Linked DNA regions of Allosaccharopolyspora coralli. The protein of the gene in region 1 interacts with the protein of each later gene in a pairwise test. Links are inferred from orthologs where the notes say so. Each region holds a gene or a part of one and is shown on either strand. Other genes may lie near its edges.

The links.
Region 2: the proteins of GIY23_RS01085 (region 1) and dnaE interact in binary tests that used the Escherichia coli proteins (3 or more experiments, as listed by UniProt). The link is inferred for Allosaccharopolyspora coralli from one-to-one orthologs.

What each region holds. Positions count from the first base shown.
Region 1 is NZ_CP045929.1:217,930-232,455, reverse strand. What follows is about bases 4,099-7,090. They hold GIY23_RS01085 (DNA polymerase III subunit gamma and tau), read right to left. Parts: upstream 6,706-7,090; coding sequence 4,492-6,705; downstream 4,099-4,491. Other genes in these bases: GIY23_RS01090 (S9 family peptidase), read left to right, coding at 4,099-4,487. In the rest of the region: GIY23_RS01110 (ABC transporter substrate-binding protein), read right to left, coding at 1-551; GIY23_RS01105 (uridine kinase family protein), read right to left, coding at 679-1,353; recombination mediator RecR, read right to left, coding at 1,350-1,946; GIY23_RS01095 (YbaB/EbfC family nucleoid-associated protein), read right to left, coding at 2,124-2,483; more of GIY23_RS01090, read left to right, coding at 2,673-4,098; GIY23_RS01070 (hypothetical protein), read right to left, coding at 7,487-7,825; GIY23_RS01065 (hypothetical protein), read right to left, coding at 7,806-8,180; GIY23_RS01060 (L-histidine N(alpha)-methyltransferase), read right to left, coding at 8,486-9,493; GIY23_RS01055 (iron-containing redox enzyme family protein), read right to left, coding at 9,498-10,511; GIY23_RS01050 (CDGSH iron-sulfur domain-containing protein), read right to left, coding at 10,505-10,714; GIY23_RS01045 (methyltransferase), read right to left, coding at 10,704-11,348; GIY23_RS01040 (GAF and ANTAR domain-containing protein), read right to left, coding at 11,877-12,536; GIY23_RS01035 (M23 family metallopeptidase), read left to right, coding at 14,040-14,526. UniProt on the Escherichia coli protein: Part of the beta sliding clamp loading complex, which hydrolyzes ATP to load the beta clamp onto primed DNA to form the DNA replication pre-initiation complex.
Region 2 is NZ_CP045929.1:3,484,775-3,500,441, forward strand. The notes cover bases 7,509-11,641. They hold dnaE (DNA polymerase III subunit alpha), read right to left. Parts: upstream 11,306-11,641; coding sequence 7,709-11,305; downstream 7,509-7,708. Other genes in these bases: GIY23_RS16310 (AsnC family protein), read left to right, coding at 11,608-11,641. Also shown: GIY23_RS16285 (DUF2567 domain-containing protein), read right to left, coding at 10-645; GIY23_RS16290 (arabinofuranosyltransferase), read left to right, coding at 779-2,803; GIY23_RS16295 (cytochrome P450 family protein), read right to left, coding at 2,895-4,109; GIY23_RS16300 (arabinosyltransferase domain-containing protein), read right to left, coding at 4,177-7,443; more of GIY23_RS16310, read left to right, coding at 11,642-12,666; GIY23_RS16315 (HigA family addiction module antitoxin), read left to right, coding at 12,811-13,110; GIY23_RS16320 (DedA family protein), read left to right, coding at 13,300-13,932; GIY23_RS16325 (hypothetical protein), read right to left, coding at 14,642-15,034; GIY23_RS16330 (RluA family pseudouridine synthase), read right to left, coding at 15,153-15,667. UniProt on the Escherichia coli protein: DNA polymerase III is a complex, multichain enzyme responsible for most of the replicative synthesis in bacteria. This DNA polymerase also exhibits 3' to 5' exonuclease activity. The alpha chain is the DNA polymerase catalytic subunit.

The DNA.
Region 1 (14,526 bases):
TCCAGGCCGAGGATGTCCGGAAACTTCGAGGTCGCGCGCGTGAGCTTGACGACCGCGGTGTTCGGGTCGGGCGCTTGGCAGCCCTCGTACAGCGACGGTGTCTGGCCGTCGGCGAAGCCGCCGAAGTTCTCGATCCAGTAGTACGACAGCGCCTGGTTCTGGCCTGCGCCGGTCTGGTTGTACCAGCGCTCGAAGTTCTTGCAGACGGCGTCGGCGTTGAAGTCGGTGCCGTCGTGGAACTTCACGCCCTGCCGGGTCTTGAAGGTCCAGGTCTTGCCGTCCGGACTGGATTCCCAGCTCTCGGCGAGGCCCGGTTCGACCTCCGCGCTGCCGGGCTTGAAGGAGACCAGTCCCTCGAACATCTGGCGGGTGACCCGGAAGGTCTCGCCGTCGGAGGCGTAGAACGGGTCGAACAGGTCCGGAGCGCCTGCGGCGCCGAAGGTGAACGTGCCGCCCTCGCCTCCAGCCTCCCCTCGTTCGGACTGGGCGCAGGCGGCCAACGACACCGCGAGCGCACCCGCGATCCCCGCTGACGCCAGCCGCCGTCGCACACTCACGCTTCGGGATCGCGTGGGAAGTCTCTTCATCTCAGCACCTCGGTGTGTCTGACCCGGCAAAGATGAAGCAGAGAGTAACCCGGGATGACCGGAAGGTGGAGTGCACAAGGTTACGATCGGGCTACGTCGGGAACTGAAGCGGTTCCGGACCCCTTCCCGGAAAACCGCGCCCCTCCCCCTCGATACCGAAAATTTCTCCGTCGTCACCCGGTTGCAGCAATAGAACGTCCGCTCGATCTCGCGGAGCATCGGCGGCGAACCAGCGTTGCTCGTCGCGCTGCCAGCGCCTCAGCGCCGTTCGCGACCACGCACCGTCACGAGCAACCGATCTGTTGAGCCGTGTGGGTGCGCCGGTCAGTTCCACCCAGATCGCCAACGAGAGCCTGGACGCCACGGCACGGCGAGTCGCCGACACGCCCTCCACCACGAGCACGGTCGGCACGTCGACGGTGACCCGCCCGCCCAGCGCCGGGCGACCATCCGGCCACTCCATGCGTCGATAGGAGCCGGGCGCGCCCTCGGAAAGCGGCTCCAGCACCCCGGCTTCCAGACGGGGCCACCAGCCGACCGGTGTCTCCCACGTCGCGAAGTCGTCGGTCGGGACCAGCGCGACCGTCTCGCCCCGACCGCGCAGCGAGTCCACCAACGCCTCGGCGAACTCGGATTTCCCCGAGCCGGACGGACCGTCGATCCCGACCATCCGGACCGGCCCCAACCGAGGCTCGACCCGCCGGACCCGCTCCCCGACCACTGCCGCGTTCCGCCGCCAGCGTTCGTCGAGGTCCAGCGGGATCACACGTTGCGGCGGCCGGAGAGGGCTCGGCCGAGGGTCAGTTCGTCGGCGAACTCGAGATCGCCGCCCATCGGCAGACCGGACGCCAGACGGGTCACGTTCAGGCCCGGGAAGTCCTTCAGCATCCGTACCAGGTAGGTCGCGGTCGCCTCGCCCTCGGTGTTCGGATCGGTGGCGATGATGACCTCGGTGATGTCGTCCTTGCCGATCCTGGCGAGCAGTTCCCGCACCCGCAGTTGGTCCGGCCCGACACCGGAGAGTGGGTCGAGCGCACCGCCGAGAACGTGATACCGCCCCCGGAACTCCCGGGTGCGTTCGACAGCGAGCACGTCCTTCGGCTCTTCGACGACGCACACCAGCGTCGGGTCACGGCGAGCGTCCTGACAGATCCGGCACGTCTCCTGTTCGGACACGTTGCCGCAGACCTGGCAGAACACGACGCCTTCCTTGACCTTCTGCAGGACTTCCTGCAGCCGGGTCACATCGGCGGGCTCGGCCGCGAGCAGGTGGAACGCGATGCGCTGGGCGCTTTTCGGTCCGACTCCGGGCAGTCGCCCGAGCTCGTCGATCAAGTCCTGAACAGGCCCCTCGTACACCCCGTACCTCTCCTTCGGGCTCGCACACCGACACCTGCCGCGAGGCCGTCAGGACCGGAACCCGATCACCGTCGGACACATCTCCGCAGGTTCTCAGGACCCGTGCCGCGACGACGAGCGTCGTCGGCGACAGGGCCCTGAGGTCGCGCTGTCAGCACCGGCCGAACCGGTTCGGCGTCACATCCCGGGCAGGCCGAGGCCGCCCATGTCGAGGCCGCCCGCGCCGCCGCCGAGGCCCCCGGTCACCGGTCCCATCTTCTCGGCCTGCAGTTCCTGCGCCGCGCGGTTGGCGTCCCGCACGGCGGCGACGACGAGGTCGGCGAGCGACTCCGTGTCCTCGGGGTCCGCCGCCTTGGGGTCGATGTTCATCGACTTGAGCTCGCCGGAGCCGGAGACGACGGCCTGCACGAGTCCGCCGCCCGCTGAGCCGGACACTTCGGCCTCGGCGAGTTCCTGCTGCGCAGTCATGAGCTGCTGCTGCATCTGCTGCGCCTGTTCCATGATCTGCTGCATGTTCGGCTGGCCACCTGGTTGCACCGTGGCTCCTCTCGGAGTGGGTCCGCGATTCGGGTGCGCAGCAGTCGAGCACGGGCATACCGGAACCTCACCCTGCCGGGCACGGTCTCCAGGGTAGTCCGCCGCGCCGGTCCGTGACTGTCGCGTCCGCTCCGGTGGCGCTCGGGGGCTCGGGGCGGTTGACCGCGCGCACCGTGCGAGGGTGGGCGCATGACGCTGGACATCGCACGGCTGCTCGGCATTCCCACGTGGAGAGCGTTCGACGTCGACGACGAAGGGCGGGTGCTCGCCGGCTCGGACGAGTCGGGATCCGTCCAGCTTGTGGAGATCGACACCGACGGCGCGACGACACCCCTGACCGCACTCCCCGGGGCGGTGCGGGGCCGCTACCTGCCGGGCGAGCGCACGGTGGTCGTCGAGCACGACACCGACGGTGACGAACGTGCCCAGCTCTCCCTTCTGCGTCTCGACCGACTGACGGAACCAGCCACTGTGGACGCATTGGTCCCGTTCGTGCGGGACGGCGCCTACGTGCACTCGTTGCTGGACGTTCTGCCAGGGCGAGTGCTCTATGCGACGAACCGGCGCAACGGTGTCGACTTCGACGTCATGGTTCGCGGCACCACCACCGACGAGGAACAGGTCGTCTACGACCGGGGCGGGATGGTGCTGGATGTCGCCGCCTCTCCGGACAGCCGGTACCTCGCGATCACGCTGCCCGGCACGCCGCCGCTATCGGAACAGCTCGTCCTCGTCAACACGATGCCCGCGACCGAGGACGAACGCGTCGTGTCGCTCACCGACCCGTCGGAGCCGTGCAGGCACACTCACGTGCGATGGCTGCCGGACGATTCCGGCCTGCTGGTCACCACGAACACCGGCCGGAACTTCACCGGCGTCGCGCGCCTCGACCCGCTGAGCGGCAAGCGCGAGTACCTGGTCACCTCGGACGAGCACGACGTGGCCGGATGGCCGTCCCCGGACGGCCGGACGGTACTCGTTCAGACCAATGTGGACGGAACAACGGGCTTGTCGCTGCATCACACCGACGACGGCTCGCTCGTGCACGACATTCAACTTCCCGGCCACGGCTGGTGTTCGTCCCCGATGCCCGCTCCGGTATGGTCTCCCGACTCGACCCGCGTGGCGCTGTCCTTCACCTCGCCGCTCGTTCCTGGCGATGTCCTCCTGGTGACAGCACGTTACGGATTGGTCGAGCAACTCACGGATTCGGCCGCACCGCTGCGCGGCGAGTCGTTGTCCGAGCCCGCACATCACGCGGTGCCGACACCGGACGGTGAGACCATCCCGTGCCTGCTGTATCCGTCCACATCGGACTCCAGCGGATCGGCGGTCGTGGTGATCCACGGTGGACCCGAGAGCCAGTCGGTGTGTGCGTTCAACCCGACCCTGCACGGTCTGGCGGCGCAAGGTCACGCGGTGGTGGTCCCGAACGTGCGCGGCTCGACCGGCTACGGGAAACGCTGGTACAGCGCCGACGACGGCCGCAGGCGCCCCGACGCGGTCGCGGACCTGGCGGCGATTCACGACTGGCTGCCGTCGCAGGGAATCGAACCGACACGGGCCGCGCTGTACGGCGGTTCCTATGGCGGCTACATGGTGCTCGCCGGGCTGACGCAGCAACCACAGCGGTGGGCGGCGGGCATCGACATCGTCGGCATGTCGTCGTTGGTCACGTTCCTGCGGAACACCGCCGGCTACCGGCAGGCACACCGCGAACGCGAGTACGGGTCGCTGGCGGACGACGCCGAGTTCCTGCACGACGCCTCACCGTTGACGCACGTCGACCGCATCGCCGCGCCGTTGTTCGTCGTGCACGGCGCCAACGATCCGCGCGTGCCGCTCTCCGAGGCCGAACAGCTCGTGGATGCGGTGCGCGGCAAGGGTATCGAGTGCGAACTGATCGTCTACCCCGACGAGGGCCACGGTCTCGCCCGGCGCACGAACCGCCTCGACGCGTACCCGCGAATCTTCGATTTCCTCGCTCGACACCTGGCCCGCTGACGGGTCAGGTGTCGAGGGTCCGGGCCCCGAGTTCGCTGGCGAACAGTTCGACCGCTTCGTCGTGGCTGTCACGGGCGGGACCCGGGGGCGCACCCGCATCGGTGGAATCCACGATCATCGACTCTTCGTCCTCGTCCGCAGGCACGGGAGCAGGCGCGACGGCTCGCTGGGGTGGCTCGTCCGGCGGAGGCTCCTCGTCCGGCGGTTCCGGAGGCGGCGGGATGTCGTCGTCCGCGGTGCTTTCGCGCTGCGGCTTCTCGGACCGGGTCGCCGGGCCTGATGCGGGCTGCGACGCATCACCCGTCCCACCGCTGTTGCCGGTGGGCGGGCCACTGTCGTTCCCGTTGCCCGACGGAGCGGACCCCGACTTGCCGTCCGAACGGGACCACTCCGTCGAGGGGCGGCGTGGCTTCTCCGCCTGCGGTGCGGCGGCCTGGCTCTGCTTCGGAGCGGACTGGGGCTTCGAGGCGGGCTGCTGCTTCGGGGTGGGCTGGGGCTGCGCGCCTTCCTCCACGCACCGCACTTCCCATTCGCCGTCGCCGAGCAGACTGCGGAGTGCGTCCCGCACGAACTCGATCCGGTGTTGCTGCGCGAACTGCCGAGCGAGCCCGGAGGTCGGCATCGACAGCACGAGCGTGTTGTCGCGGAGTTCCTGGACCTTCGCATTGAGCAACAACGCCTGCGTCGGGCGGTTCCGTTCGGCGACGGCCTGCAGCAGTTGTGTCCACACGCGACGGATGTCGGCGGCCTCGTAGCCGGTTCGCGCCGGCTCCGGCGCCGCCGCCTCCGGAACGGACGGCTCCTGCGCAGGCGCGGGAGCGGCGGGAGCGTCCGCAGGCGGAGTCGGCTCTTCCCGCCGGGGCTCTTCTCTCCGCGGTTCTTCCCGTCGCGGTTCTTCCCGTCGTGGCACGGAGTTGTCGCCCGCCGGTTCCGGCGACTGTTGCGGACTTTGCTCGGGCTCGGCCACCTTCTCCCGCTCGGTCGGGCGGGTGAACACGCGCTTGCCCGACGCCGCCGCTGCTTCGGGTTCGGGTTCGGCACCGCTGGCGGGCGAGGCGATCGTCATGCGTCGCTCCACGCGCTCCAAGCGTTGGAGCACCGCCCCTTCGCCGTCCGAGGCCGTCGGCAGCAGCATCCGCGCGCACAACAGTTCCAACAGCAGGCGCGGCGCCGTGGCACCGCGCATCTCGGCGAGGCCGGTGTGCACGATCTCGGCGAACCGGGTCAGGGTGGCCGCGCCGAGCTGGTCGGCCTGGGTCTGCATCGTGGTCAACTCGTCGCCCGCCGCGTCGACGAGACCTCGTTGCGGGGCGTCCGGAACGGTGTGCAGCAGCACCAGGTCACGCAGCCGGTCCAGCAGGTCGGCGCCGAACCGGCGCGGATCGTGGCCGGCCTCGACCAGCCGGTCGACCGTCCCGTACACGGCCGCACCGTCGTCCGCGGCGAGCGCGTTGACCATGTCGTCGATCAGCGCCACATCGGTCACCCCGAGCAGTGCGACCGCACGCTCGTAGGTGATGCCCTCCGACCCGGCACCGGCCAGCAACTGGTCGAGGACGCTGAGGGTGTCCCGCGCCGAGCCGCCGCCTGCCCGGATCACCAGCGGGAACACGGCCGGTTGCACCGTGACGCCGACGTCGGCGCAGATCCGTTCCAGCAGCTCCCGCATCACACCGGGCGGCATCAGGCGGAAGGGGTAGTGGTGCGTCCGCGAACGGATGGTGGTGAGCACCTTGTCCGGCTCGGTCGTGGCGAACACGAAGATGAGGTGCTCTGGTGGTTCCTCGACGATCTTCAGCAGGGCGTTGAAACCCTGCGGGGTCACCATGTGGGCCTCGTCGATGACGAAGATGCGATACCGCGACTGGGCGGGCGCGAAGAACGCGCGGTCCCGGAGTTCCCTGGTGTCGTCCACACCACCGTGGCTCGCCGCGTCGAGCTCGACGACATCGACGCTGCCGGGGCCCTCGGGCGCCAGCGCCACGCAGGAGTCGCACGTGCCGCACGGGTCGGCGGTCGGGCCTTCGGCACAGTTCAACGATCGAGCGAGGATCCGCGCGCTGGACGTCTTGCCACAGCCTCGAGGCCCGGAGAACAGATACGCGTGGTTGATCCGTCCGGAGGCCAGCGCGGTGCGCAGCGGCTCGGTGACATGATCCTGCCCCACGACCTCGGCGAAGGTCGCGGGCCGGTACTTGCGGTAAAGGGCGAGCGCCACGCCCCGACCCTACGCGGTGCCCCCGACACCCCGTCACAGCCTCGCGGCCGCCCCCGAGCCGACGGGGCGAACGTGCCGTTCGCCTCGTCACACGGGGCGAACGTGCCGTTCGCCCCAGCCGGTCTCAGACACAAGGGGACCCCGCGCACCCGCCAGAGCCCGCTTACCCTTGCTGCCTTCCGGCCCTGGGGGAGTTCACAGGATGGACGCCGCGCGGGGTCCACAGACAGTGTACCCATCCCCGCGCCCCCACCCGAGGCGGGCACCAGTCACGACGTCCGCGCCGGACACAGCCCTGCCGACGACCTGCGTCACCAGAACGGGCCCGGCCGTCGGTCGCGGCGACACGTCCGGTACGCTTTTCCGCGGAGGATTGGCCGAGCGGCCTAAGGCGCACGATTGGAAATCGTGTTGGGTTCATAGCCCTCACGGGTTCGAATCCCGTATCCTCCGCCGCTGAACAGCAAAAACGCCGGGCACCCCACCACACGGGCGCCCGGCGTTTCTGCTTCCGTCTCAGTTTCCGTCTCAGTCGCTTTCCGCGGAGGTCACGAGCACTCCGTCGGGCCATCGTTGTCACGTTCGACCAGCGAGCCGCCAAGGACGTCGTGCGTCCGGAACGGAGTGGGCGAGCCGGTCGGAGCTTCGGTACGACGAGAGTCTCTCCTTCGCGCACGGCGACAAGGGTCTCCGCCCGGGAACGGCTTCCGTATGCGAGCGCGCGACACCACAAAGTTCCGCTATGGCAACGCTCGACCGGTGTACCAAGCGGGCGGTTGGTTCATGCTCCGGGGCGTTCGTCGAGTAGTTCGCGGAGGTGCTCGGCGGTGGCGCGGAGGTCGCGTTCCCAGCGGTCTGTGCCTGGATCGCGGTTGCCGGCTTCGGCGCGGTCCAGCTGCTCGATCATCCATCCTCGGGCGAGCACGCTGGGTTCGATGCCGCGCGCCTCGGCCAGTCGACGCAGTTGAGCGATGCGCTCTGTGGGCAGCCGCAGGCCGTAGACCGCTTGCCCACCACTGGGGCGGCGCCGCTGGTAAGCCAGTTCGGCATCGCGGGTCGATTCGGCGTGCTCGGCCTCGGCGGCGAGCTTGTCGGCCACGTCAGGATTCGGGTTCGTCATGATCGTTTACCTCCTCCTCGTCGCTGCCGGTATAGGCGCTGCGCTGACGGTGACTCGCCGACCAGGCGGTGGCCACATGCCACAGCCCGGTCGGTGGGTGATCGTCGGAAATCAGCACCAGCTCCGCGGTGGGCGCGTAGCCAATAGCCCGGATCGCCTCGCCGGTCGCCGAGTTCGGATCCCGGGCGACCAAACCCGCCGGGTCGCCCGCTGCTTCGATCGCTGCCACCGGGTCGACATCGACCGCGCCGCGATAACGCCGCGACCGCTGCAGATGAACCGGATCGGGCACGTCGATGTCGGTAATGGGCAACTCGGCGACCGGTATCCCATCGTAGTACTCATCCGCGTTCACCAGCTCCGAGTGTATAACGCCGTTTAACACGCGTTTATGTGAAGCTCCACAGCAGATCAGAACGGGAGCGACTGACGTGTCGGTTGGTGTAGCGGGCTGAGCCGTGGTTGGTGTCGGTCGACGTCACTCGTCGAGCGGGGGTGCCCACGATCATTGTGTGACGAACAACCTGGACACCCTCGCGACCGCACTGTAGGGCAAGGCCGATGATCTGTTGACGGACAAGGTCGCAACTACACGTCGGCCGACTTGGACTAACCGGGTCCCCTCAAGGACAGGCCAGCCCCCGATGCTCGCGGGTTTCGTCAACGTTGAGGAGAGTCGTTGCCGATGCGGCGAAACAGGAAGATTCCGTACTGCCAAGTATCGTCGGTCCACTGTTCCTGCGGCGTGAACCCATGTCCGGCGAGTTCGGCGCGAAGGCCGTGGGCGGTGAACTTCGACGAGTATCCGACGTTGAGCGACTCGCCACGACGCAGCCGCAGGGTGTGGGACAGGGCCGGCAACGACACCGTTTGCGTCCGGGTGCTGTACAGGTGTCCCTCCACTGTGGAGGTGGACGAGTCGTAATGTGCGACAGGGCGGAAACTGTCGAGCGCGAAGTCCGCGGCGAAACGCCGGTTGAGGTGGCGGAGGTAGTTCAGCCGGAACTCCGCGAAAGCCGAGCGGGGCGGAGGGTCGTTGTAGCAGGTCTCGAACTCCGCGGCCGACTTTTCCAGGTCGGCCGAGACCAAGAACTGGTCTCCTGGCTGGAGGGTGGCTCCGATTTCGGCGAGCAGCGCCGCCCGTTCGAGGGGTGTGGCGTTGCCGAGATTGCTTCCGAGGAACGCCACCAGAAGTGGTCCGGTGCGGTTGCCGCGGAGCCAGTCGAGCGCGGCCTCGTAACGGCCCCACAAGCCCTGCACCGTCAGGCCCGGGACAGCAGTGCGCAGCATCGCGCCACTCGTCTGCAACATCTCGCGGCTGACGTCCACCGGCAGATAGGTAGTACCCCCACGCCCCACGCACGCGTCCAACAGCAGTCGGGTCTTCTTGGCGCTGCCACTGCCCAGCTCCACGACGTCGCGACCTCCCACGGCGTCGGCCATGGCGGTGGCGTGACGCCGTAACAGGTCGCGCTCGACCCGGGTGAGGTAGTAGGTGGGCAGTTCGGTAATGCGTTCGAAGAGTTCTGACCCGCGTTCGTCGTACCCGAACCAGGAGGGGACACGCGGCGTCGGCTCGCGCAGACAGTCCAGGACAGCCTGGTGATCGTCCCAGAACTCGGCGTCCTCCACGGCAACGATGGGCGGATCCTCGCTCGTAGCGTCCACGCGATCACGACCCGACGGTGGTCAGCGGTTCTCGAAGGCTGGTGGCGTCGCGCTGCCAGTGATCCAGGAGTAGCGCCGAGAACCGCTCGTTGAGGAACAGGGCGGTTCGGATGCCGAAGACGACGTCGGCCGCCAGCCACGGTTCAGCGGCCATCAAGGGGTCGAGCATCCCGCGGCGGACGATCTGCTCGTGGACTGCGTCGGCTTCGACGTGCTCGGCGTAGAAGTCGATGGCCGACGGCGGGCAGTCCAAGCGGCGCATCCCTCTCACGAGACGGTCGGACCCGGGCGAGGACGTCAACTCCGTCACGGCGAACTGCCCGATCGAAGCGGCACGGAGGGACCGGTGGAGTCCGCACAGCGACATGAAGTTGACCTCGGCCAGTGTCTCACCGGGGACAAGGTCGAGGTAGGCGCCGTAGCGTGCGGAGAGTCCGAGCTCGGTCATCATCGTGGCGAACAGCCCGGCATGCATGCGATCGGGGTCACCGGCGCCGTACTCGTCGTGTTCCACGGTGACCAGTGCCGCCTTGGCCGGGCCCGACAAGCGAGGGATCACCCACGCTTGCGGGTCGGCTTCCTTGAGGTGATAGATCGACCGGTGCGCCACGAATTCCCGCAGCTGCCACAGGGCGCCGTTCCGGCGAAGATGATGTGTGACGCCGACCCCGTCGACGGGCTCGACGAGCAGGGTGTCGATCTCTGCGGTCACATCGTCGCCGGCGACGACATCGGCCCGCAAAGCGGCGAGGAAAACTCGCTCCAGTTCGTGACGCAGCGCCAGCAGCCCGGGGTGCCATTCCCGTTCGTCGTCGACACCGGCGAATCCTCGGTAGTGGAGTTCGTAGCAGCAGTACAGGGCGAGCTGGAGATCGTCCCCGTACGGATCGGCAGCGTCGACGGCCGGATCACCCGGCGTCTCGTTCCGCAGAGTGGCGAGCACAGCCTCCGACAGCGGACCGCGAGACGACGGCAGGGTGCCGATCTCGGGGTGCAGCGGTGTCGTCGGACTCAGCATCGGCCTTCACTTCCGCTGCGTACTCGCTTGCGGTGGCTTGTGTCGCAGAAGGGGTAGCGACGACTGCGCCGACACAGACACAGCGCGGTGACCGGTCGTTGCGAATACGTTCGGGTGCCGTCCGGCAGCACGAATTCCACAGGGCCGTACACCAACGCCGGACCCTCGTCCGTCAACAGGATCCGTGTTCGCTCACTCGGCACGTCGGGCCTCCACCACCACGAGTTCCTCCACAGACTGTCCTGGTTCGACCAGCCCCCGGGCCGCGAGCATCGTGGCGCGGGCTCGCATGACCGGTCCGAACGGAATCGCATCCCGCTCGACGATCGTGCCCGCCAATCCGGCCTGGCCCATCCGCTCTACGGTGCGTTCGGGGCCACAGACCGCCGAGTGCACCACCAGGATCACACCGTCCTCGGTGAGTCGCGCGGCAGCACCCGCGCAGATCCGGTCCAGGATCGCTCTGCCGTCCGGACCACCGTCCCAGCGGCGACTGTTCCGATGCCACGGCACGTTTGTCGACAGCGACGGCACGTAGGGAGGATTCGCAACGATCAGATCGAACTTCTCGTCCCCAAGGGGACCGAACAAGTCCCCGCATGCCACCGGTGTCACGGCTCCGTGCAGCCGGGTGTTCAGCCACGTCGCCACGACGGAGCGGCGCGAGACGTCGACGGCGGTAACCGACGAAGCGCCCGCGCGCCAGGCCTCGAGAGCCAGCGCACCGGTCCCGGATCCCACATCGAGCACCCGCCGGCCGACCGCATGACCGCGCCGCAACACGCGGCACAACAGCGCGGTGTCTGTCTGTGCCCGATACACGCCAGGAGGTCGCACCAGTAACACCGTCTGCTACTACCCGGAAGACGTCGCTCGATAAACGTCGGCACACGCACGATAGATCGCCGCGTAGTATTCAGCCTGCTCTTGGTGCCTGCGTTCGGACGCAGCTTCTCGGGTCGCACGGCCCCGGCCGTGTAGCCGCGTTCGTGCAGCCGGTACTCGCACGCCCTCTCTACAAGTAGCCGGGTTGCTCGCCGAACACGTCCTGCGCGGCGGCCGCGTGCTCGCCGGATCGCACTCCTGCGGCTGCCGACACGGCACGGGGGACATCGCAACCACGCGTGTCTGGCCGCCCATTCGGGTCGAGCGAGACAGCGTTCTCACGCTGGCCGACGCCCGAGACGCGACCAGCAACAGTACGGGCCGCGGCTGCACTGAACGGGTGAGCGAGGTGCCCGGGTGTGTAGCTAGTGGCTGGGGCGGGCATGCCTACGAGTGTCGCGGCGCGAGTGGACTCCGTCCGTCTCGTCCCTACCTCGGTGCCCTCGCGTCGCGATCTCACGTGCACGAGGCGCGGTCGAGTTAGCGGGTGGTGTCGTCGGAAGCAGGGCGTGTGGCGAGGAATTCGTGGGGGCGGATGGTGCCGGTGGCGAGTCCGCGAGCGAGTTCGGAGAGGTGCTGGCCGTGCTGGCGAGCGTGGTCGCGCAGCGTCCGGTAAGCGTCCTCAGGAGCCATGTTTCCGGCTTCGGCCAACACGCCTTTGGCTTGTTCGATGACCACACGATGGTGCAGCACGGCTTGCAGTTGCCCGGCGAGCAGGTCTCCGCGGCGGGACGCGCGTTGTTGCAGCAGGCCGATGGTGGCCATGTCGGCCAGGGCTTGTCCCAGCTGGATGCTGGCGTGTTCGAGTCCGTCGGGTTCGGTGCCCAGCAGGGTCAGGCTGCCGATGATCTGGTGCCGCGAGCGCAGCGGCACCGCGGCGGCTGCCTGGTAGCCGGCCTGGAGGGCTAGGCGTGTGAAGGACGGCCAACGCTGCTCGGTGTGCAGGTCGGGGCTGGTGATGGCGGTACCGCTCTGCACGCAGTCCAGGCAGGGGCCGTCGCGGGTTTGTGCGGTGAACAGGGAGATGAGCTCGGCGCTTTCGTGCGAGGCGGCGGTGGGCCGCCACCCGCCACGCTGGTCGGAGAGGATGACAGCAGCCGCAGCGACGTTGAGGTGCTGATGGGCCTTTTCCGCAAGCAGCCCGAGAAAGTCCAGACTAGGCGCTGCGTTGGGTTCCTCGTGAGTACCAGGTTGTACGCGGCGAGAACCCCTGCCTTGCCAGGCACGAACTCCGAACGCCCGAAGCCCTCACCTTGCCGAGGCTGATCACGTATACCGTGCCTTACGGGCAGAAAGGCTTCCCCCATGCACTCTCCGTGAAAGCTGTTCCGAACGGTCCACGGAGGTCACCGCGCTCGCAAGCGAGGGCGTTCGAACACGCTCGCATCGTGTTCGGAATGGCGTGTCTCCGGCGGCGTCCTGGGAACCACGGCCCGCCGGTGTACCGCTGTGAAACCGGTGTTGTCCGGCGTCCGGATGGGTACCCCAGGGGCGCGGTTCAGTAGCTAGCCGCCCACTCACTGGGAGAGAAGGAGGCTGGCTGATGCGCAACATGATCGCAATTCTGACCCGACCCACACGGGCGATTATCCGGGTGGGGTCAACGATGGTGCAGGCGCGAGTGGCGTATCTGCATGGTCACCGGGTGGATCCTCGTGAGCACGCCAAGTCGGAGTGACCACACCCCGAGGGGGCCCCGCATACCCGAGGGACTCCCGGCGGTTCGAGAACGAGAACGAAGCCCGGCGTACACAGTGGAATGAGAATGAACTCGTGCGGAACTCATAGTTTTCACGGGTTCGAACCTTCAACAGCAGTTCAGAGCCCCGGAGCGCGCGAGCGCCCGGGGCTCTGTGCACGGTGTGCCGACGAATCTCAGAGGGCGTTTTTGGAACTTGGGTGAGTGGTCCGGTACCGCCGCCCCAGTTCGCGCCTCGCGGCGTTGGGGTCCTCTTGAGTACCAGGCGTACGCGGCGAGAACCCCTGCCTTGCGAGGCACGAACTGACACGCCGGAGCCCCTTACCCTGCCGAGGCTGGACACGTATGACCGTGCCCTACGGGCACACAAGCCAGTTCCAAAAAGCACTCTCAGATTTGGTAGTGCGCGCCGCAGGCCTGGCAGAGTAGGCGGTCGCTGAGTCCTCCGGCGAATTCGTGCGGCGTGTCCTCGCTGAACGTTCGGTGGCCGCAGACCCGGCAGACGAAGTCCGGTTCGCCCGCGTCTTCTTGGTTGGATAAGCGTGAAGGTGCATGGAAGGCCATGTGTCACTCCCCAGTGCGCTAGCCCCGGCGACACATCGCCGTGATCGTCAGTCAGGCAGCTTCGGCTCAACCACCACGTCACGTCCAACGCTACGAACCCGGGCACTATTCCGCTCGCGGCACCGGCTCCGGACTGCGGTCGCCGTGTCCACTGCGGACACAACCGGTCGGGTTGAATCGGAAGTTCACCACCGCACGGCGAGTCCGGTGGGCGCCGGATCCGGGACTCGGCCGTTCGGCGGCGAACGACCAGGCGGACGGACAACGGCTACTGCGCTGATCAGCCGATCGAATCCCGCGAGCCTTGTGCTGAACCCTCCGCGCAGCTGACACTTGTTCATCATTCACCACTCGGTCTGGCCTTGAGAGGGAAATTCACCATGAGGACATCGCTCGCTCGCACCACAGCTCGCCGCATCACCCTCGTCGCCATGGCCGCCGGACTCTTTCTGACAGGCGCCACAGCGACGGCCGGCGCCGCGGAACCCGCTCCAGCGCATCAACGCCCCGCGGTCGCCTCGACCTCGGAGAGCGCCGTCGTACCGAACGACTTACCGGACAACACGTGGTGGGGCGTCACCAACGGAGAGACCACGACCTCGTACAACGCCTACATCCCCGGCTACGAGTTCGGCTGCAACGGGGACCAGCGGCACAAGGGCCTGGACGTGGGCGCGGCAACCGGCAGCCCGATCTACGCTTGGGGCGAGGGAGAAGTCGTGGGCCGCGGTTACGACGACGGCGGCTATCACCGCTGGATCCAGGTGTATTTCCCCGACATCGACATGAGCATGACCCTGGGCCACTTGCTGGACGGGTCCGAGATGCAGGTCGGTGACACGTTCTCCCAGGGCGAGAAGTGGGCGG
Region 2 (15,667 bases), 3.3 Mb from region 1 along the record:
ACTCACGCCTCAGTGCCGGCGGCCGAGGTCGTCCATGCCGTTCCAGGACGCCGCCAAGCCGTAGGCGAGCGCCACCCCCAGCGGCGCCATGAGCACCACCCACGGCGTGTCGATGCTCGGCGCCACCGTGACGAGATCGCCCACCTGCGACGCGGCGGGCAGCGCATACAACCCGGCCGCGAACGCGGTGCCCAGCCGCATGCCCAGCCAGCCCGCGACGGCCGCACCGAGCACCGCCCCGAGCAAGAACACCGGACCCCTGCGCGAGCGCAGCATCCAGGCCGCGCCGCCCACGAGAACGCCCAGACCACCGGAGAGCAGCAGGAAGATCGCCAGCGCGTCGAAGCTGTGGTAGCTCTCCATCAGCACCGAGCTCGTCGCTCCGCCGTCGACGACGGTGCTCTGCTGCGGCGGAGCGAGCCGTGACCACACCCACCCCAGCGGCAGCCCGAACAACGACAGCAGCGAGAGCGCACTCACGGCGGGCAGCAAGTCCGGCTTGACGGAGACCTGCGACTGCTCGGTGGCGAACGCGGGAACCAACGCAGGTCCGTTCTCCGGTCCCGACACTGCGCCCGCCTGTCCGCGGCCGCCGTCCGTCTCGACCGAGCCGTCCGGCGCCGACCCCCCTGCTGGTTCCTGCACGCCGAAACCTTAACGTCCGCAGGGGCCCGTCACGTGGTGGCACTCGGACCGAGTCGGCACACGGCCTCCGGGCCGGCGCGGCACATCAACTATTCTGCGCCTGCTCCTGTCGCCCACCGCCGAAGGACGAACCGTGGCGGGATTCTTCCCCCAGCCGACCGTGACCGGTCCGAGCCCGACCGACGAACCCCGCCAGGACTCCGCCGTCCGCCTGCCGCTGCGCAGCACGGTCGTGGAGTTGCTGCTCGGGTCGGTGCTGGCGGTCGTGGTGAGCATGGTGCTGCAGTTCGCGGCGACCCGCCTGAGCATCAGCGAGCCGAGCTACGCGCCGGAGGCGCTCGCCGCGGTCGCCACCGGCCTCGTCGTGCTCGTGCTGTTCACGCTGCTGACGTTCGGGCATCGGCGTGGCCCGCGCTGGCTGCGGCTGGCCGGGACGTGGACGGCGCTGGCGGCGTTCAGCACGCTGGCGTTGGCCGTCCCGCTGCAGAACACGCGGTACTACCTCGGCGGCTCGTCGACCGACAACGGCTTCCGCATGCAGTACATGACGCGGATGGCCGAGAACCTCGGTCTCGTCGACATGAACTACGTCGACACCGCCCCGTACTACCCGGCGGGCTGGTTCTGGCTCGGCGGCCGGTTCGCGAACCTGCTCGGCTGGGAAGGCTGGGCCGCCTACAAGCCTTACGCGATCGTGTGGGTCGCGGTGACCAGTGTCGTGGCGTTCACGTTGTGGAGCGTCGTGATCCGGCGGCGGCTCGCACTGCTCGCGGCCCTGGCGACCACCCTCGCAGGCCTGCTGCACGGCGTGCACGAGCCGTACGCGTGGCCGTCCGCGGCGTGGCTGCCGCCGGTGGCGGTGCTGACTTGGCACGCCATGCGCCGCGAGAGCTCCGCGCCACGCTGGACTCTGGCGTGCATTGGCGCCTATGTCGGGTTCGCCGCCGTCACCTACACGCTGCACTTCGGTTTCGCGGTGCTGCTGTTCGTCACGATGGCGATCGTGCTCGGCCTGTTGCGGATCTCCCGGGGCGCGCGGGTCGGCGACACCGTGAAGCGGATGTTCCTGCGGCTGCTGCCCGTCGGCGTCGTCAGCGCCCTCATCGCGCTGCTGGTGTGGCTGCCCTACATCGTGGCGACCCAGTTCTTCCTCGACAATCCGCGCAGCGCGGCGCTGCACTACCTTCCGGAGGAAGGCGCGTTCCTTCCGATGCCGATGACCGAGGGCAACGCTCTCGGCGTGCTGTGTCTGGTCGGGCTGGTGTGGCTGTTGATCCGCTGCCACCGCAACGAGATCGCCGCCGCCATGCTCACGACCGTCGTCGCCGTCTACACGTGGTTCGTGCTCTCCACGCTGGCGTTGGTGGCGAAGACGACGCTGCTGGCTTTCCGGCTCACGGTGATCCTGGAAGTGGTCCTCGTCGTGGCGGGCGTGCTGGGACTGCTCGAACTCATCGGATACCTGCGAAACCGGATCGACGCACGGCACGCCGCGCAGGTGACCCTCGTGACGGCCGCGCTCGGGCTCGTCGGCACCGTCACGATCACCCAAGGCGCGATCGGGACCGCGATGCAACCGGCGGTGCAGCAGGCCTACACGGACTACTACCCGACCGGCGACACCGCGCGCGGTGAGCAGGATCCGGAGAAGACCGGCGCCTGGACCGACGAACTCATCGCGACGATCTCCGGTCTGACCGGACGCGAACCGCAGGACAACATCGTGATGAGCACCGACTACAAGATCATGTCGTTCCGGCCGTACTGGGGCTACCAGCAGGAGACGCCGCACTACGCGAACCCGTTGGGCGAGTACGCCGACCGGGCCGAGCGCATCACGAACTGGTCGAAGGCCTCGTCGAGTGCCGACCTGGTGCGCATGCTGAACAACGACCCGTACGGGGCGCCGAACGTGTTCGTGCTGCGCCTGCCCACCGACGGACAGGAACAGGACGCCCAGGAACCGGCTCAGGCGGACGAGGCGACGCAGCCGGACGACGAGGGAGCGGGCAAGCTCGCGCTCCAGCTCAAGGGCGACTCGTTCCCGCAGCAGCCGAACGTGCGCGACTACGACGTGTACTTCGACCCGGCGGTCTTCGCGTCACCGGAGTTCGAGACCCGCGACGTCGGCCCCTACCGCGTCGTCGTCCGCCGCTGAGTGCCGCGCCGGCCCTTCACGAAGCCGCGCGGATCGAGGCTGTCGTCAAACCGCTACGGAACCACCCACGCGGATCAACCCGCGCGCCCTCCTATTGGCGCAGGGTGACGGGAAAGGTCTCCAAGCCGCGGATGATGCCGCTGAACCGGTACGTCAGCGAGTCCCGGGGCACCGCCAGCGCGAGGTCCGGGAACCGCTCGACGAGCCGCCGCACCGCGATCTGCCCTTCGAGACGCGCGAGCGGCGCGCCCACACAGAAGTGGATTCCGTGCCCGAACGCGAGGTGGCCTTGCGCGTCGTTGTCGGCGTCAAAGGTCTCGGCCGCGTCGAAACGCTCGCCGTCCCGGTTCGCGGAGGCCAACCCGACGATCACCGTCTCGTCCCTGGGAATCGTGACCCCCTCGGACAGTTCGACGTCCTCCACGGTGTGCCGCAGCGTCGCCATGTTGATCGGTCCGTCGTAACGGAGGGTCTCTTCGATCACCGCGTCCACCCGCCCGGGATCGGCGCGCAACGCCGCCTTCTGCGCCGGATGGTCCAGCAGCGCGAGGACGCAGTTGGCGATGAGGTTGACCGTGGTCTCGTGCCCCGCGACCAGCAGCAGGAACAGCATCGAGATCAGTTCCTGCTCGCTGAGCCGGTCGGATTCGTCCCGGACCTCCAGCAGGGCGGTGATCAGATCGTCCTTGCCCGGCTCGTGCCGCCTGCGTTCGATCAGCGCCACGAGATACTCGGCGAGGCGCATCGTGGTCTCCCGCGCCCGTTCCTGGTCTCCCGCTTCGAGGACGCCCTGCGACCACGTCCGGAAGTTGTCGCGGTCCTCGGCGGGCACGCCCAGCAACTCGCAGATCACCTGCATCGGCAGCGCGAAAGCGAACGCGTCCAGCAGGTCCACTTCGGACTCGTCGGCCATCCGGTCCAGCAGCTGCTCGGTGATCTCCTCGATCCTGGGGCGCAGCGCGGCCACGCGGCGTGCCGTGAAGACTTTCGCCACCAACTTGCGCAACCGGGTGTGATCCGGCGGATCCAGGTTGAGCATGTGTGCCTGCAGCGCGTCGAGCCACGCCGGCGGCTCCCCGCCCGCCTTGCGCCGCAACAACTCGCCGAAGCTGCGGTAGTCCTTGCTGAACCGGGGGTCGGTCAACGCCACGCGCGCATCGGCGTACCGGGTGACCAGCCAGACCGGAAGCCCGTTCGGGCTCACGACTTGCACCGCAGGTCCTTCGCGGCGCAACTGGGCGAAATGCCGGTGCGGCTCCTGCAGAAATTCCTCGTCGATCGCCGGACATCCGTGGCGCACGGTCATGGGCACTCCCAACGAATCGCTCCGCCCCAGTGAACACCGTTCACCACTGGTTGTCACCCGACGATACTCAGTCGGGCTGGTTCGTCGAGGCCCCTTGCGTGTCCCGATCGGCGGAACTCGGCACGTCACCGGGCAACTGCACGTTCAGGCTCAGCCGTCCCGGCGACCACAGACCCCCGTGCGTCTCCCGGTGCTGCACCACAGCCGTCTCGGCGGGCAAGGCTTCGGCCACCACCGGGTCGACGGCGTACAGGGTTCCCCAGTCCCGCTTGATGTCGCCCTGCAGATACGTCGGCAACTCACGCACCGTGGTGGTCACGTTCATCCAGCCGAACGGGCCACCCGCGTCCGGCGACGACCAGCTCTCCCCCGCGCCCCGCAGCTCGGCACCGGCCACCACCCGGAACTTCGGCACCTCGGCGATCCCGTTCCCGATCCCGGAGAGGTTCGCGCACGGGTGCACGAACGCCGCGGGCCACTCCACGAACGTCGGCTCGTCACCGAGCACTTCGGCCATCGTCTGCAGCTGCGGGACGCGCGGTGCGCTGACGGCCAGCCAGCCCGCCATGCCCAACGCCTGATCGTCGACGACGAGCCGGACCCGGTCGGCACCACGCGCGGGTTCCGGAACGGTCACCCGTGCATCCCGCCACTCCGGAGGCGGGCCCATGAGCAGCGTCTCGCGGTGCGTGATCTCGAAGCCCCGCGCGGTGTCCCGGCCGAACTCGGCGACCACCGAGTTCGGTTCCGCCTCGGCCCCGGCCATCGACACCACCAACGGTGACGCACCGGACCGCGCCTTCTCCGGCAGGTCGTACCACTGTGTCCGCAGCTCGGCGGTGCCGGACCCGTTCGGGTCGTAGCTTCCCCACACCGGCGCCTCGTCGTCCCCGAACTGGTGCGGCGGCTCCCAATCCGGTTCCAGCGGATCCGAGCCGTCACCGGGCGGCAGACCCGGCCGGGAGAACCCGTCCTGCACCGGCCGCAGGTAGCCGTCGCGACCGTCTTCCTCGGCGGCACCGCGCGGGATCTCGGTACCCGGGGCCACCTGCGTGGGCTGGTTCGCCGAGACCGGAAGAAGCCCGTCCCGTGGACGCATCTCCACGTCGACGTAGTCCGACAACCCGCACGAGGACGAGAGCAGCTGGCGCACGTTGTCCGCACCGAGGCTGTAGCTGCCCCGCTGCTCGTGGACGGCCTTGCCGAACGCCGCGATCTCCCCCACCACCAGCAGCGCACAAATGATCGCCAGTGGCGCCGTCCCGAGTCGCAACGCACGGCTGGACTTCTCGGTGCGGGCGAGCCTCGTCCGGCGCTCGTCGAGACGAACGTGCTCGATCACGGCCACGATCCCGGCGACGGCCGCGCCCACCAGCAACGCCGTGCTCGCGTTGTAACCCTCGATCGACGGCGGCTTGTCGAACCACGGCACACCCCAGCCCGAGACGTACCACCACCCGTTCGTGCCCGTCGCGGACAGCGCGGAGATCAGCATCAACCCGGCGAAGAACGCCGCTCGGTTCCGCTTGGAACGCAACACAGTGCTGCTCGTCGCCAGCGCGGTCAGCGCCGCCAGCGCACCGCCGACCGCGGCGAAGATCCCGAAGTGGTGCGTCCACTTCGTCATCGTCATCGCCAGCACCACGAACGACATGGCGGTGACGGCGAGAAGCCTGCGACTCGGGCCCAGTGCCGCACCGTGGATCCGCCCCCGGCGCAGCAACACCACCGCGCACGTCACCAGGCACAACATCACCAGCAGCACCGGGAATCGTCGCGACAACGAACCGTCCGGCTCGAAACTGAACAGCAGGTTGTAGCGGATCAACTCCTCGTACCAGTTGTCGCTGGGGCCGAACGTCGTCTTCAACTCGATCCCGTCGAGCACCGAGCGCCACGTCTGGTCCGAATACACCGCGGTCAGGATCACGAAGCCGCACGCCGACAGCGGGGCCAGCACCGGCAACCACCCGAACTGGCGCGCGCGGTCCCGCAGCAGCCGCGACAACGGCTTGATCGCGGCCAGGTACGGCAGCACCGCGACCAGGCCGTGTGGGTTCGCCCCCACGGCCAGTGCCGCACCGACCAGGCCGAGCGCGGCGGGCAACAGCCTCCTCGTCGCCACGGCCCGTTCGACGGCACACAACGTGAGCAGCGAGAACACGACCACCACCGGCTCGGGACGCAAGCCGTTGTTGTACGGCAGCCAGAACGCGAGGAACACGGCGGCGGCAGCCCACCCGGCCGCGCCGCTGCGCCGCACCTTCTGACCGAGCCGGGGCAGCACTTCGCGGCTGATCAGCAGCCAACTCGCGATCGCCATCAGCAACGCGGGCATCCGCACCCACAACGTCGCCGTCGACACCTGCACCCACACGGTGTAGATCTCGTAGAACCACCCCCACGGGGCTTCCGGGTTCGCGAACCAGCGGTAGTAGTTGCTGACGAACCCAGCGCTCTCCCGTGATCGTGCGATGCTCAGGATGTATCCGTCGTCGGAGGTCATGGCACCGATGAGCCACCACACGACGATCGCGCCGTAGACCGCGAGGTCTCGTGACGTCGGCTTCCACCAGCCGCGCGGGGCGAGCCGGGGAGGTCGTCGACCCGCGCGCGCGTCGAGCAGCCGGACGCAGCACGCGGCGCCCACGAACGCGACGACGGCCAGCACCATCACCACGACTTTCAGCACCGTCGCCGTACTGTCGAACCGGTTGTCGACCCGCGCCTCGAAGGACAGGCCGCGCACGTCGTCTGCCGCACCGTCCACGTCGGAGTAGATGCCGGTCAGCTGCGGGCGCTGGTCGCCGGCGACGGTGGCGAACGGCCGCTGGTCGACGCTCGCGGTGGTCCGCTCCCCGTCCGAGCGGATCGTGATCAGGCAGTCGCCCGGCGGCAGTGAGACGGAACCGAGCTGCTGGCCCCGGCTACGCAGGTCCAGCCGGTCACGTTCGGTCTGCAGCGACAGCCCCGTGAGGTTGCCGTACTGGGACTCCGGCGGGTTCGTCGACAGCAGCACCGCCGAACCCCCCGACCGCTCGGTGGCGTCCCGCGCCGTGGCGCACGGGACGTCGGCGCTGAGCCACAGCGGCGAGTAGCTCACCAGCGGCGCCGCCACCGGGGCCGTGCCCTGGGCGGTCGGCCACTTGAGTGTCGTGATCTCGTGGTGGACGGGCAGGAACGGCACCGCCAGCGACAACAGCGTGCCGAGCACGCCGCACACCACGGCCCAGATCTTCACCCGACGGGCACCGGACACCCTGTGCCCGAACTCGGCGACCGGGCGGCGTACGTGGCCCCCGGTCGCCTCACCGTCGTCGAGATCCTTCAGCACCACCCGAGACTAAGCCGAACCCGCCGCTCACGCTGCGTGCTGCGAACTCACGACAGAAGGGTGTGCTCGGTGGCCGGGTGGCGCTGGTCGGGCTCATTCCCTTCGGCGTTCTACGCAGCCGGACCACCCGCGGGTTCTCAGCGCCCTCCTCGCGAGGACAGCGATTTCGCCGCGTAGGCCGCTACTCAAGAAATCGATCCCGCAGCGAGGAGGGCGCTGAGGTTCCGCCACCCCACCACCAACGCAAACAACCCACCCCGACCAGTCAGCCTGTGGGTTCGAAGCAGCCTGCTCCGAGAAGCCCCTTGAGCTCGCCCTGCAGGCCGTTGTCGGTGGCGACGAAGAAGTCACTCGACAACGCCAGTCGGGTCACGCCGCGCGGGCCCTGCAACTTCACGTGCACCGGGACGTCGCCGGAGTGCGCCTGCAGGGTGCGTTTGAGCTCCGTGACCAGCGAACGGTCTACCCGGTTGGCCGGGACCTTGATCACGAACGCCGGGCTCGTCCCCGGATCGGTCTCCGCCGCCGAGATGTCGATCGGCAGCGCGTCCGAGGCGAACACGCTCACCGTGCCCTCACGCTCGTTGATGCGCCCCTTGACCGCGATCGCCGTGTCCTCCACGAGACAGTCCGCGAACACCTCGTAGGACTTCGGGAAGAACAGCACCTCCACGCCCGCGTCGAGGTCCTCCAGCGTCACGATCGCCCACGGATGGCCGTTCTTGTTGATGCGCCGCTGAATGCCGGAGATCATCCCGGCGATCTTGCACTGCTGCTCCTTGCCGTCCTTCGACGACTCGCGGTCGCCGGAGACGAGCGCGGCGATCCCGGTGTCCTGGTACGGAGCCAGCAGCCGCTCCGCCCCGTCCAGCGGATGCGCCGAGACGTAGAGGCCGAGCATCTCCCGCTCGTAGGACAGCAGCTGCTTGCGCGGCCACTCCTCCGGGGTGAACTGCAGGTGAGCCAGCGGGGAGGAGTTCTCAGCGCCCTCGGCGCCCGAGTCCGCACCGAAAAGGTCGAACTGCCCGAGCGCCTGCTGCCGTTTGAGCCCGACGACCGCGTCGACGGCGGCCTCGTGATGCTGGGTCAACGACATCCGGGTGTGCCCGAGCGAGTCGAACGCCCCCGCCTTGATCAGCGATTCGATGACGCGCTTGTTGCACACCACCGTCTCGGACTTGTCCAGGAAGTCGGTGAACGACGTGTACCGGCCCTGCTCGTCGCGCATCGTGGCGATGGAGTTGACCACGTTCGTGCCGACGTTGCGGATCGCCGAGAGGCCGAACCGGACGTCGGATCCGACGGCGGTGAACATCAGGCCGGAGTCGTTGACGTCGGGGGACAGCACCTTGACGCCCATCCGCCGGCACTCGCCGAGGTAGACCGCCATCTTGTCCTTGTTGTCGCCGTTGGAGGTCAGCAACGCCGCCATGTACTCGGCCGGGTAGTTGGCCTTCAGGTACGCCGTCCAGTACGCCACCAGCGCGTACCCGGCCGCGTGCGACTTGTTGAACGCGTACCCGGCGAACGGCAGCACCGTGGACCAGAGCTTGTCGATGGCCTCGTCGCTGTAACCCTGCTCGCGCATGCCCGCCTGGAAGCGCCCGAACTCTTCGTCCAGGACCTCCTTTTTCTTCTTGCCCATCGCGCGCCGCAGAATGTCGGCTTGTCCCAGCGTGTATCCGGCGACCTTCTGCGCGATCGCCATGATCTGCTCCTGGTAGACGATGAGCCCGTAGGTCTCGGCCAGGATGTCGGAGAGCGGCTCTGCCAGTTCGGGATGGATCGGCTCGACCGGCTTGCGACCGTTCTTGCGGTCGGCGTAGTCGAGGTGCGCGTTGACCTCCATCGGCCCCGGGCGGTACAGCGCGTTCGCCGCCACCACGTCGCCGAACTCCGTGGGCTGCATGCGCTTGAGCAGCTCCCGCATGCCGCCACCTTCGAGCTGGAAGACTCCGAGGCTCTCACCCCGCGACAACAGCTCGTAGGTCGCACGATCGTCGAGTCCGAGCGTGGACAGGTCGATCTCGAGGTCGTGGTTGGCCCGCACCGACTCCAGTGCGTCGCCGAGGATCGTCAGGTTCGACAACCCCAGAAAGTCCATCTTCAGCAGGCCGATGGCCTCGCACGACGGGTAGTCCCACCCGGTGATGACCGAGCCGTCGTCCCGCTGCCACAGCGGAACCGCACCGAGCAGGTCCTGGGAGGACAGGATCACCGCGCACGCGTGGACACCGGCGTTGCGGATCAGGCCTTCCAGCCCGCGCGCGGTGTCGAAGATCTGCGAGACCGACGGGTCGGTCTCGATCAGCGACCGGACCTCGGTGGCCTCGGCGTAACGCTCGTGCTCCGGATCCACGATGCCGGAGAGCGGAATGTCCTTGGCCGCGACCGGCGGCGGCAGCGCCTTGGAGATCTTGTCGGCGATCGCGAAGCCCGGCTGGCCGTGATGCACCCGCGCGGCGTCCTTGATCGCCGCCTTGGTCTTGATCTTGCCGAAGGTGATGACCTGCGCGACCTTGCCCCGGCCGTACTTGTCGATCGCGTACTGCAGCACCTCGTCGCGGCGCCGGTCGTCGAAGTCGAGGTCGATGTCCGGTGGCGAGTCCCGCTCCGGGTTCAGGAACCGCTCGAAGATCAGCCCGTGTTCCAGCGGATCCAGGTCGGTGATGTGCAGGATGTAGGCCAGCAACGACCCCGCTGCCGAGCCACGCCCGGGACCCACGTGGATGCCCTGCGACTTCGCCCACCGGGTGACGTCGCCGACGACGAGGAAGTACGCGCAGTAACCCTTGGTGTCGAGGACGTCGATCTCGGTCTTCACCCGGTCCAGGACCTCCTGTGACGCCCCGTCCGGGTACCGCGTCGGCAGGTACTCGTCGATCTCGGATTGCAGCTGGTCCCGTTCGGACGTGCCGCCCTCGACCGTCACGCGCGGCATCCGGTCCTGGAAGGACCAGACGTCGTCGTAGGATTCGATCATCTCGGTGACGCGCAACGTGTTGTCCGCGGCGCCGGGAACCTCGGTGTCCCAGTATTCCCGCATCTCCTCCGCGGACTTGAGGTAGTAGCCGTCGCCGTCGAGCTTGAACCGCGACTCGTCGTTGAGCGTCTTGCCCGACTGCACGCACAGCAACGCCCCGTGCGACCCGGCCTGGTCGACGGTCACGTAGTGGCTGTCGTTGGTCGCCAGCGGCTCGAGGGCGAGTTCCCGCGAGATGTTGAGCAGGTTCTCCCGTACGGCGCGCTCGATCGGCAGGCCGTGGTCCATCAACTCCACGAAGAAGTTCTCGGCACCGAAGATGTCCTTGTAGTCCGAGGCCGCCTGCAAGGCCTCCCGGTATTGCCCCAGCCGCAGCCGCGTCTGCACCTCGCCCGACGGGCACCCGGTCGTCGCGATGATCCCCTCGCCGTGCTCGGCGAGCAGGTCCCTGTCCATGCGCGGCTTGCGGTACTGGCCTTCCATGCTGGCCAAGCTCGACAGGGTGAACAGGTTGCGCAGGCCGGTGGCGTTGCGGGCCAGCATCGTCATGTGCGTGTAGGCGCCCGCACCGGAGACGTCGCCGCCCTCACCGAACTCGTCGGTGGACCGCTGCTTGGCCTCGCCCCAGAAGACGGGCTTCTTGTGGAACCGGCTGGTCGGCGCCACGTACGCCTCGATGCCGATGATCGGCTTGATGCCGGTCTTCTTCGCCTGCTGGTAGAACTCGTCCGCGCCGAACATGTTGCCGTGGTCGGTCATCCCGACGGCGGGCATTCCCAACCGCTGCGCCTCGGCGAACAGGGCGCCCATCTTCGCCGCACCGTCGAGCATCGAGTACTCGGTGTGCACGTGGAGATGAACGAAGGGATCGACGGGCACGGGTGAGTCCTCCCCTTCTCGCTCGGCTGCCCCGATCGTCGCTCGATCAACGCGGCGCGAGGCCGCGGACTCGGTAGGCGAGATCGGGTTCGGCGACAGCCTAACGCTGCGTCCCGGACTCGCCGACGACGTCCCCGGGCGTGCCGCGAACCTGACCGATCCGGAACCGCCGCGCCACGCACAGCAGTCCCGCCACCTGCACGAAAAGACGACGCGAGACCATCGAGCCCGCGGGCCGTGTTCCTCGCGGCCTACCCCGCCCCGCGCCCACCGGCGATCTCGAGAGGGTAGCGTGACCGGACGTGACTGCCCCTGATCCCGTGGACGTGCGACTGCTCAGCGCCGTCGCCGAGACCGGTCGCGCCGCCGTGCCGGACCTCGCCGCGCGGCTCGGCATGGACGTACGCGACGTCGCGTCACGGTTGGCGGCCTTGTCGGGAACCGGTCTCCCGTTGGTGGTCGGCGTCGAGTGCGACACGCACGCGATCCGCAACGCGATCGCGGCCGCGAACGCATGGAACCAGCAGCACAGTGGCGCGTATCCCGCTCAGCCGGCCGGTCACCCCGCTAGCCACTCCGCCGCCACCCCGCACAGCGGTTCGTACCCGGTGCAGAACCAACCCAGCGGCCCGTACCCCACTCAGGGCCGACCGGGCGGTCCGGCCACCCCGCACAGCGGACCGCACCCGACGCAGAACCAGCCCAGCGGCCCGCATCCGATGCAGGGGCAGCTCAGCGGCGGGCATCGGGTACCTATCGGATACGCGGCGGCGAGCGGCCCGCACGGTGTCGCGCAGCCGTACACTCCCCAGCCGCCACTCGCACAGGGTAACGCGCAGCCGCCGCAAGCCACCGGGAACACCTGGGGGCCGCCCGGTTCGGCGGCATGGACGCGCGGCGATCAGAAGACGACCGAGGTGGCGCCGGTCGCTCGACCGCGCACCGGCAGCGTCGGCAGCAAACTCGACGTCGACGGTCCCGACGGTGAGCGCATGACGATCCAGCTCGTCGAGGTGGTGGACCCGGGCGACTTCCTGTTCACCGCCGCAGGCCACGAGCTGCAAGACGGCGAACGCTCCGTGGTGGTGCACACGGAGTTGACCAACCGGGGAACGCAGCCGTTGACCTCGCTGCCCGACCAGTACCTGGTGCTCGTCGCCGCCGACGGCTCGAGTGTCGCGAAGTCCACCGTGACGCTGTCGTCACGACCTCCGCACCGGATCGGGGTGCAGCCGGGTGAGACGACCGGCGGCCACACGCTCTACGTGCTGCCCGAGGACACCGTGCTCAGCTCGCTGCGCTGGTCCCCGCACCCCAACGACGTCCAGCACACCCTCACCTGGGACCTCTCCGACCTCTGACGTGGTCTCGGCATCGCGCCGGGTGGCGTCGGTACGCACGGCTCCTCGATACTGCCGATGCGCAGTACTGGCGTGGCAGTACCAGGGTGCGTCCGGCTGTGCGCTCCGCCCGAGAACGCGAAATCGCTCGATCGAGAGACGACCATGATCTACGAGACGGCCACGCCTCCCACGCACCCGGGAATCATTCTGCGCGAGGAGTTCCTCGAACCGATGGGCATCAGCAACTATCGCCTCGCTCAGGCGATCGGGGTGCCCCAAACTCGGATCAGTGCCATCACTCGTGGTCAGCGCAGTATCACCGCGAGGACCGCGCTGCTGCTGTCCCGGTACCTCGGCCTGTCCGAGGGATTCTGGATCGGTATGCAGGCCGACTACGACCGCGAGATCGCCAAAGACGAACTCGGCGACTCGCTGTGCGCGATCCAGCCCGTGAGCACCTGACGGAACACCTCAACGACGTCCAGCACACCCTCACCTTGGACCTCTCGACCTCTGACTCCCGGAAGGGACGCCCCTGACCGAAGTCAGGGAACAGACTGCCGATCGTCCGATGTGGGCCTCGATGCCGTCTTCGTAGGGTCGACGCGATTCGTTCGTGGATCTGACCGCGTAGACCTGACTGGGGACTCGATGTTCGAGGCGCTCGCCGACCTGCTTCATGCCGCCGTCACTTCACCGTGGGTGTACCTCGCGCTGTTCGCCGCCGCCGCGCTCGACGGCTTCTTCCCCGTCGTCCCTGGCGAAAGCCTGGTGATCACCGCGGGCGTGTTCGCGGTCTCGGGCGAACCGAATCTCGCGGCGGTCGTCGCGGTCGCCGCTCTCGGGGCGTTCGTCGGCGACCACGTTTCCTACCTGCTCGGCCGCAACGGCGGCCGGAGGTTGATCGAGAGACTGCCACCCCACTCGAAGAAGCGTGCTCCGTTCAGTTGGGCGTCGCGAACACTGGGCGAACGCGGCGGGTTGGTGCTCGTGATCTGCCGCTACATTCCGGGTTTGCGCACCGCGACCACCATCACCCTCGGCACGGTGGCCTATCCGTTGCGCCGGTTCGCCGCCTTCGACGTGATCGCCGTAGTGACGTGGGCGGTGTACTCGGCGTTGATCGGTTACCTCGGCGGACACGCCTTCGAGCAGGACCCGATCAAGGGGGTCGCCTTCGGCATCGGCCTCGCGCTGGTGATCACCGGCCTGGTGGAAGCCGTGCGCTACCGACGCCGACGCCGCGAGCAGGAAACCGGGGAACGCGAACTGATCCACCGGTGAGCTCGTTCGTTTCGTAGGACTCCTCGCAGGCTGAGCTGTCGTCGTGGCGTGTCGGCGGCGAAACCGCTCAGCAGTACCCACGTACGCAGCCCGGCCGCCCGCGGGTTCTCCGCCACCCGACCACCCACGCAAACCAACCCGCAACCTTGCCTGCTCGGCCACGGCGCGATGCTCGCCCTCCACATGCTCGGCACGCTCCCATCCCCACCGGGTCAGTGCCGCCTGCTGCCTCCGGTAGCGACCGAGCAGCCACGGAGCAAGCCCCAGGAATGCGACGGCCACAACGGTCTCTACGAGGACACCGAGATCGAAGTCGACCACGACGAACCACAGTCCACGCGCGACAGCGATCCCGGCGAACGCCAGCAGTGCCGGTCGGGCGGCCGCCAATCGGCGGCCCGCCAGCGCGCTGAAGGCGACCGGCGCCCAGAGGAACACCGGCTCGAACGCACAGGTCGCCGCCGACCCGACGAGTGCCGTCGTCGGCAGCCGACGCGCCGTCAACACCACCGGTGCGAGCGCGACCGCGCCGAGTGCCACATGCCACCAGGACGAACCGGCATGCGCGTTCGCGACAGCTTGACCAGCGCCTGGAGTGACCAGCACCAGCCACAGCAGGCAGTCCCAGAGTCGCGGGTAGCCGCCGATCTTCGCGCGAGTCACCAGCGGGACGATAGCCGCATCCCCCGGCACCGGCTACTGCCGGAAGTCAGGCGTCGTCGCGACCGCCGCGCAGCCAGTCCATCGCGCCCGGACGCTGCTGCTTGGCGCGACTGCGGTACTCCAACTTCGGCCAGTCCGTCGCTTCCTGCCGCGGTCCGTGCTCACCGGGATCCGGTTCGCCGAGCACCGCCGGGCCGGCGTGTCCGAAGTCCTCCGGCTCCACGACACCTTGGCCGATCACGCCGTCCGGGCCGACGAGACCGCCGATCCCGGCCGGTGGCGTCGCCTCGTCCGAGCGCGCGATCACCCCGTCGTCGGCTCCGCGCCGGCCCGGCACGTCCTCGAAGCCCAGCGGAATCCCGTGGGCGGGAGTGGGGGCATCCGAGTCCGCGAACCCCGACGCGCGCGTGTCCTCGTTCCTGCCGTCTCCGCGGTTCACCGGTCCTCCTGCGCCCATTCCAACCTCCAGCGTCGCGCCCGACAGTACGTGATGTTGCCCGCGCATCGCGGAGCACACACCGAACCAGAGGACGTTGTGGCAGTTCCACAATGCACTCTTAGTCGTCGACTTCGCGCAGGCCGTCGAGTACGTGCTGGAGATCGGTCGGATACTCGCTGGTGAACGAGACCCAGCTCCCGTCGGACGGGTGCTCGAAACCCAGCGCGCGAGCGTGCAGCCACTGCCGTTGAAGGTCGAACTTCCGGGCGAGCACCGGGTCGGCGCCGTAGGTCAGGTCGCCGACGCACGGGTGCTTCACCGCGGCGAAGTGCACGCGGATCTGGTGCGTGCGCCCGGTTTCCAGCTTCACGTCCACGAGCGAGGCCGCGCGGAACGCCTCAACGGTCTCGTAATGGGTGACGCTCGGTTTGCCTCCGGTGACCACAGCGAACTTGTAGTCGTACTTCGGGTGCCGGTCGATGGGGGCGTCGATCGTGCCCCGGCTCGGATCCGGATGCCCTTGCACCAGCGCGTGATAGCGCTTCTCGACGGTGCGTTCCTTGAACGCTCGCTTGAGCAGCGTGTACGCGCGTTCGCTCTTGGCGACGACCATGACTCCCGTCGTGCCCGCGT